Regions from separate parts of the Bacillus sp. 9.4 genome, predicted to be linked through region 2. Evidence: riboswitches for the same ligand, from Rfam matches in the RefSeq annotation. Region 2 holds a riboswitch; the other holds the start of a gene.
The links. Region 2 has a riboswitch for S-adenosylmethionine ahead of metE (5-methyltetrahydropteroyltriglutamate--homocysteine S-methyltransferase). Riboswitches for the same ligand answer to the same signal wherever they lie in the genome.

Region 1: another riboswitch for S-adenosylmethionine. It lies ahead of metI (cystathionine gamma-synthase/O-acetylhomoserine thiolyase); the one in region 2 lies ahead of metE (5-methyltetrahydropteroyltriglutamate--homocysteine S-methyltransferase).

Annotation. Positions count from the first base shown of each region.
Region 1 covers NZ_JBVFMU010000002.1:725,538-733,220, forward strand. Annotated here, with positions in the region: tRNA gene ACZ07B_RS10295 (tRNA-Val) at 83-155, opposite strand; gene ACZ07B_RS10300 (DUF819 family protein) at 328-1,518, shown strand; gene ACZ07B_RS10305 (GNAT family N-acetyltransferase) at 1,588-2,133, shown strand; gene metC (cystathionine beta-lyase) at 2,166-3,338, opposite strand; gene metI (cystathionine gamma-synthase/O-acetylhomoserine thiolyase) at 3,331-4,452, opposite strand; SAM riboswitch class I at 4,520-4,640, opposite strand; gene ACZ07B_RS10320 (esterase family protein) at 4,808-5,530, shown strand; gene ACZ07B_RS10325 (YjcG family protein) at 5,567-6,082, shown strand; gene ACZ07B_RS10330 (GNAT family N-acetyltransferase) at 6,086-6,508, shown strand; gene ACZ07B_RS10335 (hypothetical protein) at 6,580-6,834, opposite strand; gene ACZ07B_RS10340 (ATP-dependent helicase) at 6,951-7,683, shown strand, end outside.
Region 2 covers NZ_JBVFMU010000002.1:588,134-595,816, forward strand. Annotated here, with positions in the region: gene thiU (HMP/thiamine ABC transporter substrate-binding protein ThiU) at 1-469, shown strand, start outside; gene ACZ07B_RS09530 (ECF transporter S component) at 471-1,070, shown strand; gene ACZ07B_RS09535 (ABC transporter ATP-binding protein) at 1,057-2,700, shown strand; gene thiX (HMP/thiamine ABC transporter permease ThiX) at 2,675-3,439, shown strand; gene rsbRB (RsbT co-antagonist RsbRB) at 3,470-4,303, opposite strand; gene isp (serine protease Isp) at 4,526-5,485, shown strand; SAM riboswitch class I at 5,618-5,773, shown strand; gene metE (5-methyltetrahydropteroyltriglutamate--homocysteine S-methyltransferase) at 5,901-7,683, shown strand, end outside.

The sequences.
Region 1 (7,683 bases), 140 kb from region 2:
TTCGCCAACAACTCGCGAATTTGATAAACCGCCTTTATTAAAGCAAAGTAAAAAAACCCTTGCTACGCAAGGGTTTAAGCTATGATTCCGACTGGGCTCGAACCAGCGACCTCTACCCTGTCAAGGTAGCGCTCTCCCAGCTGAGCTACGGAATCATGATATGTATGTGTTGCTGGGTATGTTGTTGTCTTTCTGACAAGTTCTATTATATAACCTTCCCTTCTATTCGTCAACTGCTTTTTTAGAAAAACTTTTTTTGGACTTGCTGTTCCGTTCCCCGGCTATTATAATATGTCTTAATTTTCTAACAATAGAGGTGATGGGGTTTTGCATTCTTTGATTTCTTCTAATGATACATGGGTATTGTGGGGGTTTATTGCGGTGTGGGCGGCAGTGAGCATCGGGCTGGAGCAGCGCTTTAAGTGGGCGTCCGCTGTGTCGGGTGCTATTATCGCGCTGGCAGGTGCTATGGTGTTTACAAATGTAGGAGTGCTTCCTGTTGAGTCGCCTGTGTATGATACTGTGTGGTCTTATGTGGTGCCGCTGGCGATACCACTTTTATTGTTTCAGATCAATGTTCGGCAAATTTTTAAGGAAAGCAGGCGTTTGCTGTTTATTTTTCTGATTAGCTCCGCTGGCACTGTCCTTGGGAGCATTCTAGCTTTTTTTCTTCTCAAACAGCATATTCCTTATCTCGATAAAATCGGCGGGATGATCAGCGCCTCTTATATCGGCGGCGGGGTCAACTTTGCGGCGATGGCGGGAAAATTTGAGACGCCTGGTGAATATGTGTCGGCTACCGTTGTGGCTGATAATTTTATGATGGCGCTTTTGTTTTTTATTTTAATCAGCATTCCTGCACTTAAATGGTTTCAGCGGCATTATGCCATGCCGTTTGAAGAGAAGGTAAAAGCCGATGGAAACAGCGGAAACAGTGCTGAAAGCTATTGGAAACGGAAGGATATTTCCTTAAAGGATATCGCATTTAATGCCGGTGCTGCTTTCGCGCTTGTTGCGGTGAGTATGAAGGTTTCCGTTTATTTTAAAAGCATTTTTTCTCATCCCCTGCTGACCGGTACGCTTGGCGATCAGTACCTGGTGCTTACGTCTTTAACTGTTCTTATCATTTTTCTTTTCCCGCGTTTTTTTGAAAGGCTCAATGGATCTCAGGAGCTTGGAACCTTTTTGATTTATTTATTTTTTGTGGTGATCGGCATTCCTGCAGATCTCCGCTTAATCGTCACGAATGCGCCTCTTATTCTATTATTCGTGTTTATCATTGCAATTAGCAATTTAGCGGTTTCCTTAGCTGCCGGAAAATTGTTCCGTGTGCGGCTTGAAGAAATTCTGCTCGCCGTCAATGCTACTGTCGGGGGACCGACGACTGCGGCTGCGATGGCAATTGCCAAGGGATGGCGGGAGCTTGTCGCCCCGATCATGCTTGTCGGTACGCTCGGCTACTTAATCGGCAACTATGTTGGCACTTTTATGGGAAATTGGTTTTCTTCCTTCTTATAAAAAGGATATTTGCATTTCCCTGAGAATAATGTAAGAGGAATGCCGACATGAGAACGGAGAGATCAATGTATGTTAAAAGGAAATACCATTTATGTAAGACCTTTAGAAGTAAAGGATGCAGAAGAAAATCTGCGGCTGCAAAGCGAAAATCGGGATTTTTTCGAACAGTTTTCTATGATACGCGCAGACGATTACTATACGGTTGAGGGGCAAAGAAAACGAATAACCGAGTATCAGGAAAGACTTGAGAAAGATGAAGAATATCATTTTGGCATCTTTACAACGCCAGACGATAGATTAATCGGGACGGTTTCGCTCTTTCAAATCATCCGTGGAGCGCTGCAAACTGCGTTCATTGGGTATTTTTTAGACAAAGCCCATAATGGAAAGGGCATTATGACAGAGGCAGTCAGATTGGTTGTTGATTATGCGTTCCACGAATTGAAACTGCATCGGATTGAAGCCGGTGTGATGCCCCGTAATCTCGGGTCCATGCGTGTTGTAGAAAAAGCGGGATTTCATAAAGAAGGCATCGCCCGAAAAAATGTGAAAATTAATGGCGTTTGGGAGGATCATCAAGTCCTCGCGATTCTGAATCCTGATGACGAACAATAATAAAAGAAGCCGGGCCATCCCCGGCTTCTTTTTTAACGAACCGCAACTGGAGCAATTTCTTTCAGCGCTTGTTCGAAATCGTGTTCTAAATCGTCTGCATGTTCGACGCCCACACTCAGACGGAGCAGGCCATCAGTGATACCGCGTTTTTCACGCTCTTCCTTAGGCATTGCCGCGTGAGACATCGTTGCCGGATAAGACAAAATCGATTCCACGGCGCCAAGGCTGACAGCGAAGACTGGAAGTGACACATTCTCGACTAACTTCTTAACGGCCTCTTTGCTTTCAAGCTCGAAAGATAGTACGGCGCCCGCTCCCGTTGACTGGCTTTTATGGGTTTCAGCGCCGGGATGATCAGCCAGTCCCGGATAATACACGCGCTTGACCGCCGGGTGCTTCTGGAAAAATTCCGCAAGCCGCTGCGCTGTTTGGCTCGCTTTTTCTAAACGGACCTGCAACGTTTTTAAGCCGCGCAGCACGAGCCAGCAATCTTGCACGCCAAGGACGGCGCCGAACGCGTTTTGCAGCTTATACAGCTGCTTCCCAAGCTCTTCATCCTTGACAGCAGCTAAACCTGAGAGCACATCGCTGTGTCCGCTTAAGAATTTTGTCGCGCTGTGAAGTACAATATCCACGCCGAGATCAAGCGGACGCTGCAGTGCCGGCGTCATGAATGTATTGTCCAGAAAGGTCAGGCAGCCGTTTTCTTTTGCAAGCTGAACAACTGCTTTAATATCCGTAATCCCAAGTGTCGGATTTGATGGTGTCTCCATATAAATGACCTTTGTGTTCGGCTTGATGCTCCGCGCCACTTCATTACGATCCGTCATGTCGACAAACGTATGCTCAATGCCAAACCGGGTCAGCACCTCTGTCACCATACGGAAGGTTCCGCCGTATACATCTTCTGTCACAAGAACGTGATCACCCTGTGACAGAAGTAAAAATGCTGTTGAGATAGCAGCCATGCCTGAACTGAAAGCAAATCCTCTTGTTCCGCCTTCCAATGCGGCAATTGTTTCTTCGAGAGCTGTTCTTGTCGGCGTGCCAGAGCGGCTGTAATCATATGCCCCGAACTCTTCAAATGAAGATTGGTGAAAAGTCGAGGCGTGCTGAATCGGTACACTGACCGCCCCGGTTCCGCCGTCTGTTTTAAATGGATTGTGCACGAGCTGGGTTTCCAGCGTCCAATTGTGTTTACTCAAATGAAACAGCTCCCTCTTTGACCTGACATAATGCCTGTTTTAGATCCTCTTTTAAATCTTCCGCATGTTCAATACCGACAGAAAAGCGCAGCAACCGATTGCACACCCCGTTTGCGATGCGGATCTCTTCAGGAATATCCATGTGCGTCTGGGTCGCAGGGTATGTAATAAAGCTTTCCACCCCGCCGAGGCTTTCTGCAAAACAAATGGTCTTCAGTGCTTTTAAAAACGGATTGACCCATTCTTCTTTTTGCAGACGGAAGGACAGCATGCCGCCTTTTCCGGGATACAGCACATCCGAAATTTCTTCCTGCTCTTCTAAAAACGCCGCAAGCTCCTGCGCGTTTGCCTGATGCTGACGCATTCTGAGGCTCAGCGTCTTCATTCCTCTCATCAGAAGCCACGAATCAAATGGCGGCAGGACGGCGCCGATCGCATTTTGATGCTGAAACATTTCCTCTCCGAGCCGCTCATCCTTCACCACGACAAGTCCAGCAAGCAGATCGTTATGCCCGCCTAAATACTTGGTTGCGCTGTGAATGACAATGTCAGCTCCCAGCTCAAGCGGCCGCTGCAAGACCGGTGTATAAAATGTATTATCTACGATCAGCAGAAGACCGTGCTCCTTTGTAATCCGGGCAATATGTTCAATGTCCGCCTCCTGCATGAGGGGGTTTGTCGGCGTTTCCACAAACACCGCTTTTGTATTCGGCGTAATCTTAGAGCGTAAACAGTCCTCATCGCTGAAATCATCATAATGAAAAGTCAATCCGTATTTTTTCCATTCATTTTCAAATAAACGGTACGTGCCGCCATATAGGTCCGATGAAACGATCAGTTCATCTCCGCTTTTAAACAGCGCCAAAATCGTTTGGATAGCAGCCATTCCTGAACTAAAGGCAAGCCCTCTTGCGCCGTTTTCTAAGTTAGCGATCGCGTCCTCAACAAGCTGGCGTGTCGGATTTTTTGTGCGGACATAATCAAATCCGGTAGATTCTCCGATCCCTCTGTGGCGGTATGCTGTTGATAAATAAATAGGAGCACTCACTGTCCCCGTGACTTCATCGCTACGGTTCCCAATTTGGGCTAATTTCGTTTCAACGTGCTGTGACATATAGCTGACACCTTCCCTTTTCAAAATAAAAACCCCTTCTTCATAAGAAGAAGGGGTTTAACGCTTCTTCTTATCTTCCAAGCATAAAAAACGCTTGCTGGATTTAGCACCTTGGCGCTTTGCACATGCAAAACAAGCCGGTTGCTGAGGTTTCTAAGGGCCAGTCCCTCCACCTCTCACGATAAGAAATATCGATTTCAATTTTCTGATTGTTTTATATTAACACAATTCACAGTTTATTTCAACACTTTTTTCTTCGTGTGCCGAACCGTTTAAAGAGAGAAATTTCTAATAATTCATGGTACAATAATTGAAAATGCAAGAAAGTATAGTGATGTCCTGGAGGAATGTTTTTATGGCACCGAAAAACGGCACAGTGCAAGAAAAGAAATTCTTTTCAAAAGAGCTTAACGAGGAAATGACCTTGCTTGTTTATCTGCCGTCCAACTACTCCCCGCTTTATAAATACCATGTCATTATCGCGCAGGACGGCCACGATTATTTCAGGCTGGGGAGAATCGGCAGACAGGTTGAGGAATTGCTGTCGAAACGCGAAATAGACCGGAGCATTATTATCGGTGTTCCTTATAAGGATGTAAAAGAGCGCAGAAACACCTATCATCCGGAGGGTTCAAAATTTTCGGCTTATAAACGGTTCATCGCCCATGAGCTCGTTCCTTTTGCAGATGATGAGTATCCAACCTATCAGATCGGTTACGGCCGAACGCTGATCGGTGATTCGCTCGGAGCAACCGTGTCACTTATGACAGCGCTTGATTATCCGAATATGTTTGGCAACATCATCATGCAGTCTCCCTATGTTGACAAACACGTACTAGAAGCCGTAAAACAGTCAGACGATATCAAACACCTCTCTATTTATCACCAAATCGGAACAAAAGAAACTGACGTCCACACGACAGACGGGAACATTCTGGACTTTACAGAACCGAACCGGGAGCTGAAACAGCTGCTGGAGAAAAAGCTTTCCGATTATGATTTCGAGCCATTTGACGGAGACCACAAATGGACATACTGGCAGCCGCTCATCACCCCGGCGCTGAAAAAAATGCTTTAACACTCTATCATACTTTATTTCCAGGAGGGACATAATATGAAATACGGAATCGTTTTATTTCCATCAAAAAAGCTCCAAGACCTTGCAAACTCTTACAGAAAGCGCTATGACCCAAGCTACTCTCTAATCCCGCCTCATTTGACGCTGAGAGCATCCTTTGAATGCGCGGAGGAGAAAGCGGATCAGCTCGTATCACATTTAAGAAACATCGCAAAAGAGTCCCACCCACTCGTTCTCAAAATGACAAAATACAGCTCATTTGCGCCTGTCAATAATGTCATTTACATCAAAGCAGAACCGACGGAAGAGTTAAAAACACTCAATGAAAAGCTATACACCGGTGTATTGGCAGGAGAACAGGAATATAATTTCGTTCCGCATGTGACGGTCGGCCAAAATCTTTCCGACGATGAGCATTCAGATGTGCTGGGACAATTAAAAATGCAGGAAGTGTCGCATGAAGAAATCGTTGACCGTTTCCACTTGCTTTACCAGTTGGAAAACGGATCGTGGACAGTATATGAAACCTTCTTGCTAGGCAGAGGAGAATAATGTTTGAAAGCAGTTATCGCAAAAAATGAAGAACAACTGAAAGATGCATTCTATGTAAGAGAAGAAGTCTTTGTCAAAGAACAAAACGTGCCTGCTGAAGAAGAAATTGACGAACTTGAAAATGAGTCAGAGCATATCGTCGTGTATGACGGTGAAAAGCCTGTCGGTGCCGGAAGATGGCGTATGAAGGACGGCTACGGCAAGTTAGAGCGGATTTGCGTACTGAAAAGCCACCGCTCAGCCGGTGTCGGCGGTATCATTATGAAAGCGCTCGAAAAAGCAGCGGCAGACGGAGGCGCTTCCGGTTTCATTTTAAACGCGCAAACACAGGCTGTGCCGTTTTACAAGAAACACGGGTATCGCGTGCTTTCTGAAAAAGAATTCCTCGATGCCGGCATTCCGCACTTACAAATGATGAAGGACTGAACGCATCCGGATCTTTTGAGATCCGGATTTTTACTGCATATAAAAAACCGTTCTCTGGTATGAACGGTTTTTTATACATATCGATTAATATATGTGCCCATTCCTTTTTCTCGCAACCTCTTATAAAGAGAGCGCTTACGTTTCATTTCGTTTACTTTTCTTTCAGCGGCCGTTTGATTCTCCTGCTGCTTTTCCAGTTCTTTGTATACCCGCTGAAACGGCACATAGCTGATTTTTTCGGTTCCGGCATAATCCTGCTTATGTCCAATCGTTCTATTAGCATATTGAGCGTATTGCTGGTTCTGAATTTGACCTGCATATATCATACAATACCCACCCCTCTGCTGTCTCTTTTCCCTTAAACTTACTTTTTGAAACACATTTCTTTTGATATGATAGTCATTGTCTGTAATGAACACCTTTTGATAGGGAGGACCCCTTTTTGAAATGCGCCCGACTGAATGATAGAATCATACATTTACATACATATTCGAGAGAACATTATCAATTCCTCTTTGAAGAGGGAATAAAAGGACATTTATTTTGTTCTCATTGCGGAAAGCCCGTTTTGTTACGGCTTAACATCGCCGATCCGCCAGAGTTTATCCATCGCCAGCCAGGCGATTTTCCGGCATGTGAGGAGGCGTGCGAACCGAAGCCTTCTAAAGAGGAAAAAAAAGAAGACGATCAGGAATCTGGTGTCATTCGTTTACCCAAGGGAAAAGCGATCGCCGCTGACCCGTCCCCAGCTGTTACGGAATGGCATCGTCCTAGAAGCATTAAACCAGGAACACCATTTGTGCCAAAAACAATAGAACCCGATACGAGCCTTTTTCCGTCTGTCGGTTTAAACACGGATCAACTGAAAGCTGTCACGGAAACAGAGGGCCCGCTGCTTGTGCTTGCAGGTGCGGGGAGCGGAAAAACACGGGTGCTGACAGCCCGTGCCGCCCACATGATCGAACACTTAGGCATACCGCCTGAAAATATGCTGCTTGTCACCTTTACAACAAAAGCTGTCGCTGAAATGAAAGAGCGTATGGCGAACCAGTACGGATTACAGCCTGCAAAAGTCCGAAGACTTGTGACAGGAACATTCCACAGTCTGTTTTATAAGATCTTGTATCACTCTAATTCTGCTAAATGGAACGGTGAGCATCTGCTGAAAATGGAGT
Region 2 (7,683 bases):
CCATATCAGTACGGTGTTACGCGGATCGATTGATCATGTATTCGATGCTGCAAAAGCCATTTACCTTCATGCAGCAAACAGCGAACAACACATCGTCATGAACGGCACGTTTTCCATTGGATGCCCGGGTGACACACAGGGGGATACATATCTTTCCAAAGGTGATAAGCGTGTCAATGAAGATGCTGTCCGAGGCTTGAAGGCGGAAGCGCCGTGCCAATTTGCCCTTTATCCAATGAACGAGCCGGATTATATGGGGTTGATTATGAAGGCTGTCGACATTGCAAAAGCCCAAGGCACTTTCGTACAGGGTGTCCATTACGCGAGCGAGCTTGACGGGGATGCGCATGACGTATTCAGCACATTGGAAGCCGTTTTCCGCATGGCCGAGCAGCAAACAAACCATATCACCATGACTGTGAATCTTTCGGCTAACAGTCCATCAAGAAAAAACAGAAAGCAGGGATAAAATGAAAAGCTGGAAAGTAAAAGAAATTGTCATCATGTCCGTTATCAGTATCGTATTTGCCGTTGTTTATTTATTATTTACACATTTCGGAAACGTGCTTGCAGGTATGTTTGGGCCAATCGCCTATGAACCGATTTACGGCATTTGGTTTATCGTTTCTGTGATCGCCGCGTACATGATTCGAAAACCGGGTGCGGCGCTCGTTTCTGAAATCATTGCCGCTCTCGTTGAGTGCCTGCTGGGAAATCCGTCTGGCCCGATGGTCATCGTCATTGGCATTGTTCAAGGGCTCGGGGCTGAGGCTGTATTTCTTGCAACACGCTGGAAAGCATACTCTCTCCCTGTCCTTATGCTGGCCGGTATGGGGTCTTCAGTAGCCAGCTTTATCTATGATCTCTTTGTTTCTGGCTATGCAGCCTATTCACCAGGTTATCTGCTCATTATGCTTGTGATCCGTCTCATTTCCGGCGCGCTTTTGGCGGGGCTTCTCGGAAAAGCTGTCAGCGACTCTCTCGCTTATACAGGTGTGTTAAACGGAATGGCACTCGGAAAGGAACTGAAAAAGAAACGGAAGCGGGCGTCAGAACATGCAAGCCTTTGATGAGCTTCTGACGGTTGAGCAGCTCAGCTTCTCTTATGAAGAAGACGAGAAACCGGTTTTTCAAGACATTTCGTTTGAGCTTCAAAAAGGAGAATGTGTTTTATTATTAGGACCGAGCGGATGCGGTAAAAGCTCGCTCGCCCTTTGTTTAAACGGTCTATATCCGGAGGCTTGCGACGGCATTCAGTCCGGACATGTATTTCTATTTCAAAAGCCGGTCACAGATGCTGAAACCTCCGAAACGATTGCTCAGCATGCCGGGGTCGTTTTTCAGGATCCTGATCAGCAGTTCTGCATGCTGACGGTAGAGGATGAAATTGCGTTCGGGCTGGAAAATCTGCAAATTCCAAAAGAAGCAATGACAGAGAAAATCAACGCCGTATTAGAAAAATTACGCATTACCCATTTAAAAGAAAAAATGATCTCAACCCTTTCAGGAGGACAAAAGCAGAAAGTGGCTCTCGCCTGTATTTTGTCAATGGAGCCTGAGCTCATTATTTTAGATGAGCCGACCTCTCTTTTAGACCCTTTCTCAGCGCGGGAGTTCGTTCATCTGATGAAGGATCTTCAGCGGGAAAAAGGTTTCAGCCTCCTCGTCATTGAGCACCAGCTTGATGAATGGGCGCCTTGGATTGAGAGAACGATCGTACTCGACAAATCAGGCAAAAAGGCACTGGATGGCCTGACGAAAAATCTATTTCAGCATGAAGCGGAGACACTAAAGAAATTGGGCATCGCCATTCCAAAGGTCTGTCATCTGCAGGAAAAGCTGAGTATGCCGTTTACTTTATCAAAAGAGATGCTGTTCAAAGAGCCTATTCCTGCCGGGCGTGTCAAAAAGAAGAAAGCCCCTTCTGGGGAGAGTGTGCTTGAAGTCAGCAGCCTTTCGTTCGCGAGAGGACAGCAGGCGATTTTCAAAGACATCAGCTTTTCGTTGCGCGAAGGCTCTTTAACGGCGCTTGTCGGTCCGAACGGAACTGGAAAATCGACGCTCCTATCAGTTCTGGCCCGTCTCATGAAACCGCAAAGCGGCAAAATCCTTCTCTATGATCAGCCGCTGCAGAAATATAAAGAAAAAGAATTACGTAAACGGATGGGATTTGTTTTTCAAAACCCTGAGCATCAATTCGTCACCGATACGGTGTATGACGAGCTTCTGTTCGGCCAGAAAGCAAATGCTGAAACTGAGAAAAAAGCGCAACACCTGCTGCAGCGTTTTGGTCTTGCGCATTTGGCTGATCATCATCCGTTTGCGATCAGCCAAGGGCAAAAACGGCGACTGAGCGTTGCTACTATGCTCATGCATGACGTAAAGGTTTTATTATTAGACGAACCAACCTTTGGCCAGGACGCCCGCACAGCGGCTGAATGCATGGAAATGATTCAGCGTATCAAGGCAGAGGGAACCGCTGTCCTTATGATTACACACGATATGGAGTTAGTCTCTTCGTATGCTGACAGCGTGCTTGTGCTTCACGATACGGGCCTGGCCTTTGACGGATCTCCAGCGCAGTTGTTTTCTCAAGAAACAGGGCTTGTCCAAAAAGCAAAGCTCACCCTTCCCCTTCTATATGAATGGATGGCATTTCAAGAGGAGGTGCGTGATGAAGCAGCCGTTACATCTCATTAATCCGACTGTGAAAGCGGCGGCGGTTTTTTGTTGTGTCGTCATGCTGTCGTTTATTTACAACCCTTACACTCCGGCATGTTTTTATATCATCATCGTTGCGGGCGTTTTACTGGCGGCCGGAATCCCATTGAAAAAATGGTTGTTGTTTACGATTCCGTTTTTGATTTTAGCATTCGGATGCGTGTGGACAGCCGCAGTTTTTGGAAAAGTGCCGACAACACCGGATAATTTTTTGTTTCAAGCAGGCCCTATCTCAATTAACAGCGATAATGTGTCTGTCGGCATCTCTCTCGGGTTTCGTATTTTATGCTTTTCCGCCTTATCGATGATGTTTGTTTTTACAACCGATCCGATTTTATTTATGCTGAGCCTTGTCCAGCAGTGCAGGCTCTCACCAAAGCTCGCGTACGGTGTCATTGCAGGCTTTCGCTTTCTTCCGCTGTTAAAGGATGAGGTCCAGCTGATTCAGCAGGCTCATAAAATCAGAGGAGGAGCGGCGGAGAGCGGCATCATTAATAAAATCGGTGCGTTAAAACGATATACCATACCGCTATTGGCAAGCGCCATCAGAAAAGCGGAACGGACAGCGCTTGCGATGGAATCGAAAGGATTTACAGGAAGCAGAAACCGGACATACTACAGGACATTGAGCGTGAACCGGCGCGACTGGGTGTTCTTTTGCCTCGTCCTCATATTATTCGCGGGATCCTTTCTCGTATCTTTATGTTTCGCATCATAAAAAATCCGCTATCACAGATAGCGGATTTTTTTATTGATGATAGTTTAATGCTTGGGCAAGGTTGGTTTTAATGGTAATATTCGAAAAGTCAATCCCCAGCTGTACAGCAGTTTGCGCAATTTCAGGCCTGATTCCTGACAGAGTTGACCGGACACCGATCAGATTAAGCGCCTCAATCAATTTAAAGATCTGGTGCGCCACCATCGTATCCACCACAACAACACCTGACAGATCGATTAACAGATGCTCCACACGTCTTTTCGCACAAGCTTGAAGCGTGTTTTCCAGAATAAACTTCGCCCGTTCGGTATCAATGTCACCGACAAGCGGCAGCAGAGCTGTTGATTTGCTCAGGGTAATGACAGGTGAGCTTAATTCCAATATCATTTCTCTTTGGGCGTTTAATTGCTGCTTGGCATTCATTTCAGCGTGATCAACGAATGTATAAATGGTGAAATCAAATACTTTTACAATCAAATCTGCCCATTTTTGCTTCTCTCCCGGTTCAAACGCTGATTCATTTTCTTCTGCGAACTTCTCAAAATACTTCGTATATAATCTCCTGTTTCTCATAAACTCCCGAATGACATACTGAACCGGTGTGTCGAGATGTTTTTGATCGTTGGTCAGCTCAATGACCCACTCTTGAAACTCTTCGAGAAATTGTTTTTCCGGTAAAACATACATGTAATTCAGATGCCGGTAAAACTCTCTGTCCTGCTCTTTCAATTCTTCCGTTACTGTTGCATTATGTAGGGCGTAAAGCGAATTCGGATCACTTTCCTCCATCGTTTCAATCCATTCCTCGGCCATTTGTTCCACATGCTCTGAAAAAAATGCATATAATTTTTCATTCAGTTTCATGACACTGCTCCTTTCCCCAACACTATTATAACTTGACTTACAGTTGAATCCCAGTCATACATGTTGAAGCCATCCAATATTTTGAAGATTACTAATTCTTTGGTGTGTATCCTATTTTTTCAAAATGCTTCAAATGGCTCTGTCCGAGCGCTTGCTTTTTTCATATAATATGAGGCAACACCCTTGAATCCACTTGCAAGCATAAAAAAGGAGGGCTTTTTTATGAATGGTGAAATCCGCTTGATCCCGTATGTGACGAATGAGCAGATCATGGATGTAAACGAGCTTCCTGAGGGCATTAAAGTGATTAAGGCGCCAGAAATGTGGGCAAAAGGGGTAAAAGGCAAAAATATTAAAGTTGCTGTATTAGACACTGGCTGCGACACAAGCCACCCTGATTTAAAAAATCAAATCATCGGCGGAAAGAACTTTACGGATGACGACGGCGGCAAGGAAGATGCGATTTCCGACTACAACGGACACGGCACACACGTCGCCGGAACAATTGCAGCTAATGATTCAAACGGAGGCATTGCCGGAGTCGCGCCTGAGGCAAGCCTATTGATTGTGAAGGTTCTTGGCGGCGAGAACGGCAGCGGACAATACGAATGGATAATTAACGGCATCAACTACGCGGTGGAACAGAAAGTCGACATCATCTCAATGTCCCTTGGAGGGCCAAGCGATGTGCCAGAGCTGGAAGAAGCAGTGAAAAACGCAGTTAAAAACGGAGTGCTTGTCGTTTGTGCAGCGGGAAATGAGGGTGACGGCGACGAACGCACAGAAGAGCTTTCCTACCCCGCAGCTTATAACGAGGTCATTGCAGTTGGATCTGTTTCAGTAGCGCGAGAATTATCAGAATTTTCTAACGCAAATAAAGAGATTGACCTTGTGGCACCAGGAGAAAATATCTTATCCACCCTTCCCAACAAGAAGTACGGTAAGCTGACCGGCACTTCAATGGCTGCCCCTCATGTCAGCGGTGCGCTTGCTTTAATCAAAAGCTATGAAGAAGAATCATTTCAAAGAAAGCTTTCTGAATCTGAGGTTTTCGCACAGCTAATCCGCAGGACACTTCCTCTTGATATTGCAAAAACGCTGGCAGGCAATGGATTCCTGTATTTAACAGCTCCTGATGAACTCGCAGAAAAAGCAGAGCAATCACATTTGTTGACCCTATAAGATTATTTTTCTTATATAATATACACCACATCATATAAATAAAAATTTCAAATTCTATGTTGACAATGAATTTGAATTACTGTTAAGATTACCAACAAATGATTCAACTTTTCAAAAAATTAATAACATTTTCTCTTATCGAGAGTTGGGCGAGGGATTGGCCTTTTGACCCCAACAGCAACCGACCGTAATACCATTGTGAAATGGGGCGCACTGCTTTTCGCGCCGAGACTGATGTCTCATAAGGCACGGTGCTAATTCCATCAGATTGAATCTGAGAGATGAGAGAGGCAGTGTTTTACGCAGAAAAGCCTCTTTCTCTCATGGGAAAGAGGCTTTTTGTTGTGAGAAAACCTCTTAGGAGCCTGTATCCGCGGGTTAACGAGAGTGTTTTACATATAAAGGAGGAGAAACAATGACAACCATCAAAACATCGAATTTAGGATTTCCGAGAATCGGACTGAACCGGGAATGGAAAAAAGCACTTGAAGCGTATTGGAAAGGCAGTACTGATAAAGATACGTTTTTGAAGCAAATCGACGAACTATTTTTATCCGCAGTAAAAACACAAATTGACCAGCAGATTGATGTTGTGCCTGTTTCTGATTTCACACAGTATGACCATGTACTCGACACAGCAGTCAGCTTCAACTGGATCCCGAAACGTTTCAGACATTTGACTGATGCTACCGATACATACTTCGCTATCGCCCGCGGAATCAAAGACGCCGTATCTAGTGAAATGACAAAATGGTTTAATACAAATTACCATTACATCGTTCCGGAATATGACGAGAGCATTGAGTTCCGTCTGACAAGAAACAAACAACTCGAAGATTATCGCCGGATCAAACAGGAATACGGTGTGGAAACAAAGCCTGTGATTGTCGGCCCTTATACGTTCGTTACGCTTGCTAAAGGCTATGAACCGTCTGAAGCAAAAGCGATCCAAAAACGCCTTGTGCCATTATATGTACAGCTTTTGAAAGAGCTTGAAGAAGAAGGCGTAAAATGGGTTCAAATCGATGAGCCGGCGCTCGTTACCGCCTCTAGTGAAGATGTCCGCGGTGCAAAAGAATTATTTGAAAGCATTACAAGTGAGCTTTCATCCTTGAATGTGCTTTTGCAGACGTATTTTGATTCTGTTGATGCTTATGAAGAGCTGATCTCTTACCCGGTTCAGGGAATTGGCCTTGATTTCGTTCACGACAAAGGCAGAAACCTGGAACAGCTTAAAACACATGGCTTTCCGACAGACAAAGTGCTGGCAGCCGGCGTTATCGACGGACGCAACATTTGGAAAGCGGACCTTGAAGAGCGTCTCGATGCCGTTCTTGATATTCTCAGCATTGCAAAAGTTGATGAACTGTGGATTCAGCCTTCCAGCAGCCTGCTGCATGTTCCAGTAGCGAAACACCCTGATGAGCATTTGGAAAAAGACCTATTGAACGGATTATCCTACGCAAAAGAAAAGCTGGCCGAGCTGACAGCTTTGAAAGAAGGCTTAGTATCAGGAAAAGCGGCGATCAGCGAAGAGATCCAGCAGGCTAAGGCTGATATCCAGGCGCTTAAGCAGTTTGCAACAGGCGCCAATTCTGAACAAAAGAAAGAGCTTGAGCAATTAACTGATAAAGATTTCAAGCGCCCGATTCCGTTTGAAGAACGTTTAGCCCTGCAAAATGAATCTCTCGGCCTTCCGCTTTTGCCGACGACAACGATCGGCAGCTTCCCGCAGTCTGCTGAAGTGCGGAGCGCACGCCAAAAATGGCGGAAAGCTGAGTGGTCCGATGAACAGTATCAAAACTTTATCAATGCGGAAACAAAAAGATGGATTGATATTCAGGAAGAATTGGAGCTTGATGTCCTTGTTCACGGCGAATTTGAACGGACAGACATGGTCGAATACTTCGGTGAAAAGCTGGCCGGTTTCGCCTTCACTAAATATGCCTGGGTTCAATCATACGGCTCACGCTGTGTCCGCCCGCCAGTCATTTACGGAGATGTTGAATTTATTGAACCGATGACAGTGAAAGACACAGTCTACGCACAGTCATTGACTTCCAAGCATGTGAAAGGAATGCTGACGGGCCCGGTTACAATCTTAAACTGGTCTTTCCCTCGAAACGACATCTCGAGGAAAGAAATCGCCTTCCAAATCGGGCTTGCCCTTCGCAAAGAAGTTAAAGCGCTTGAAGACG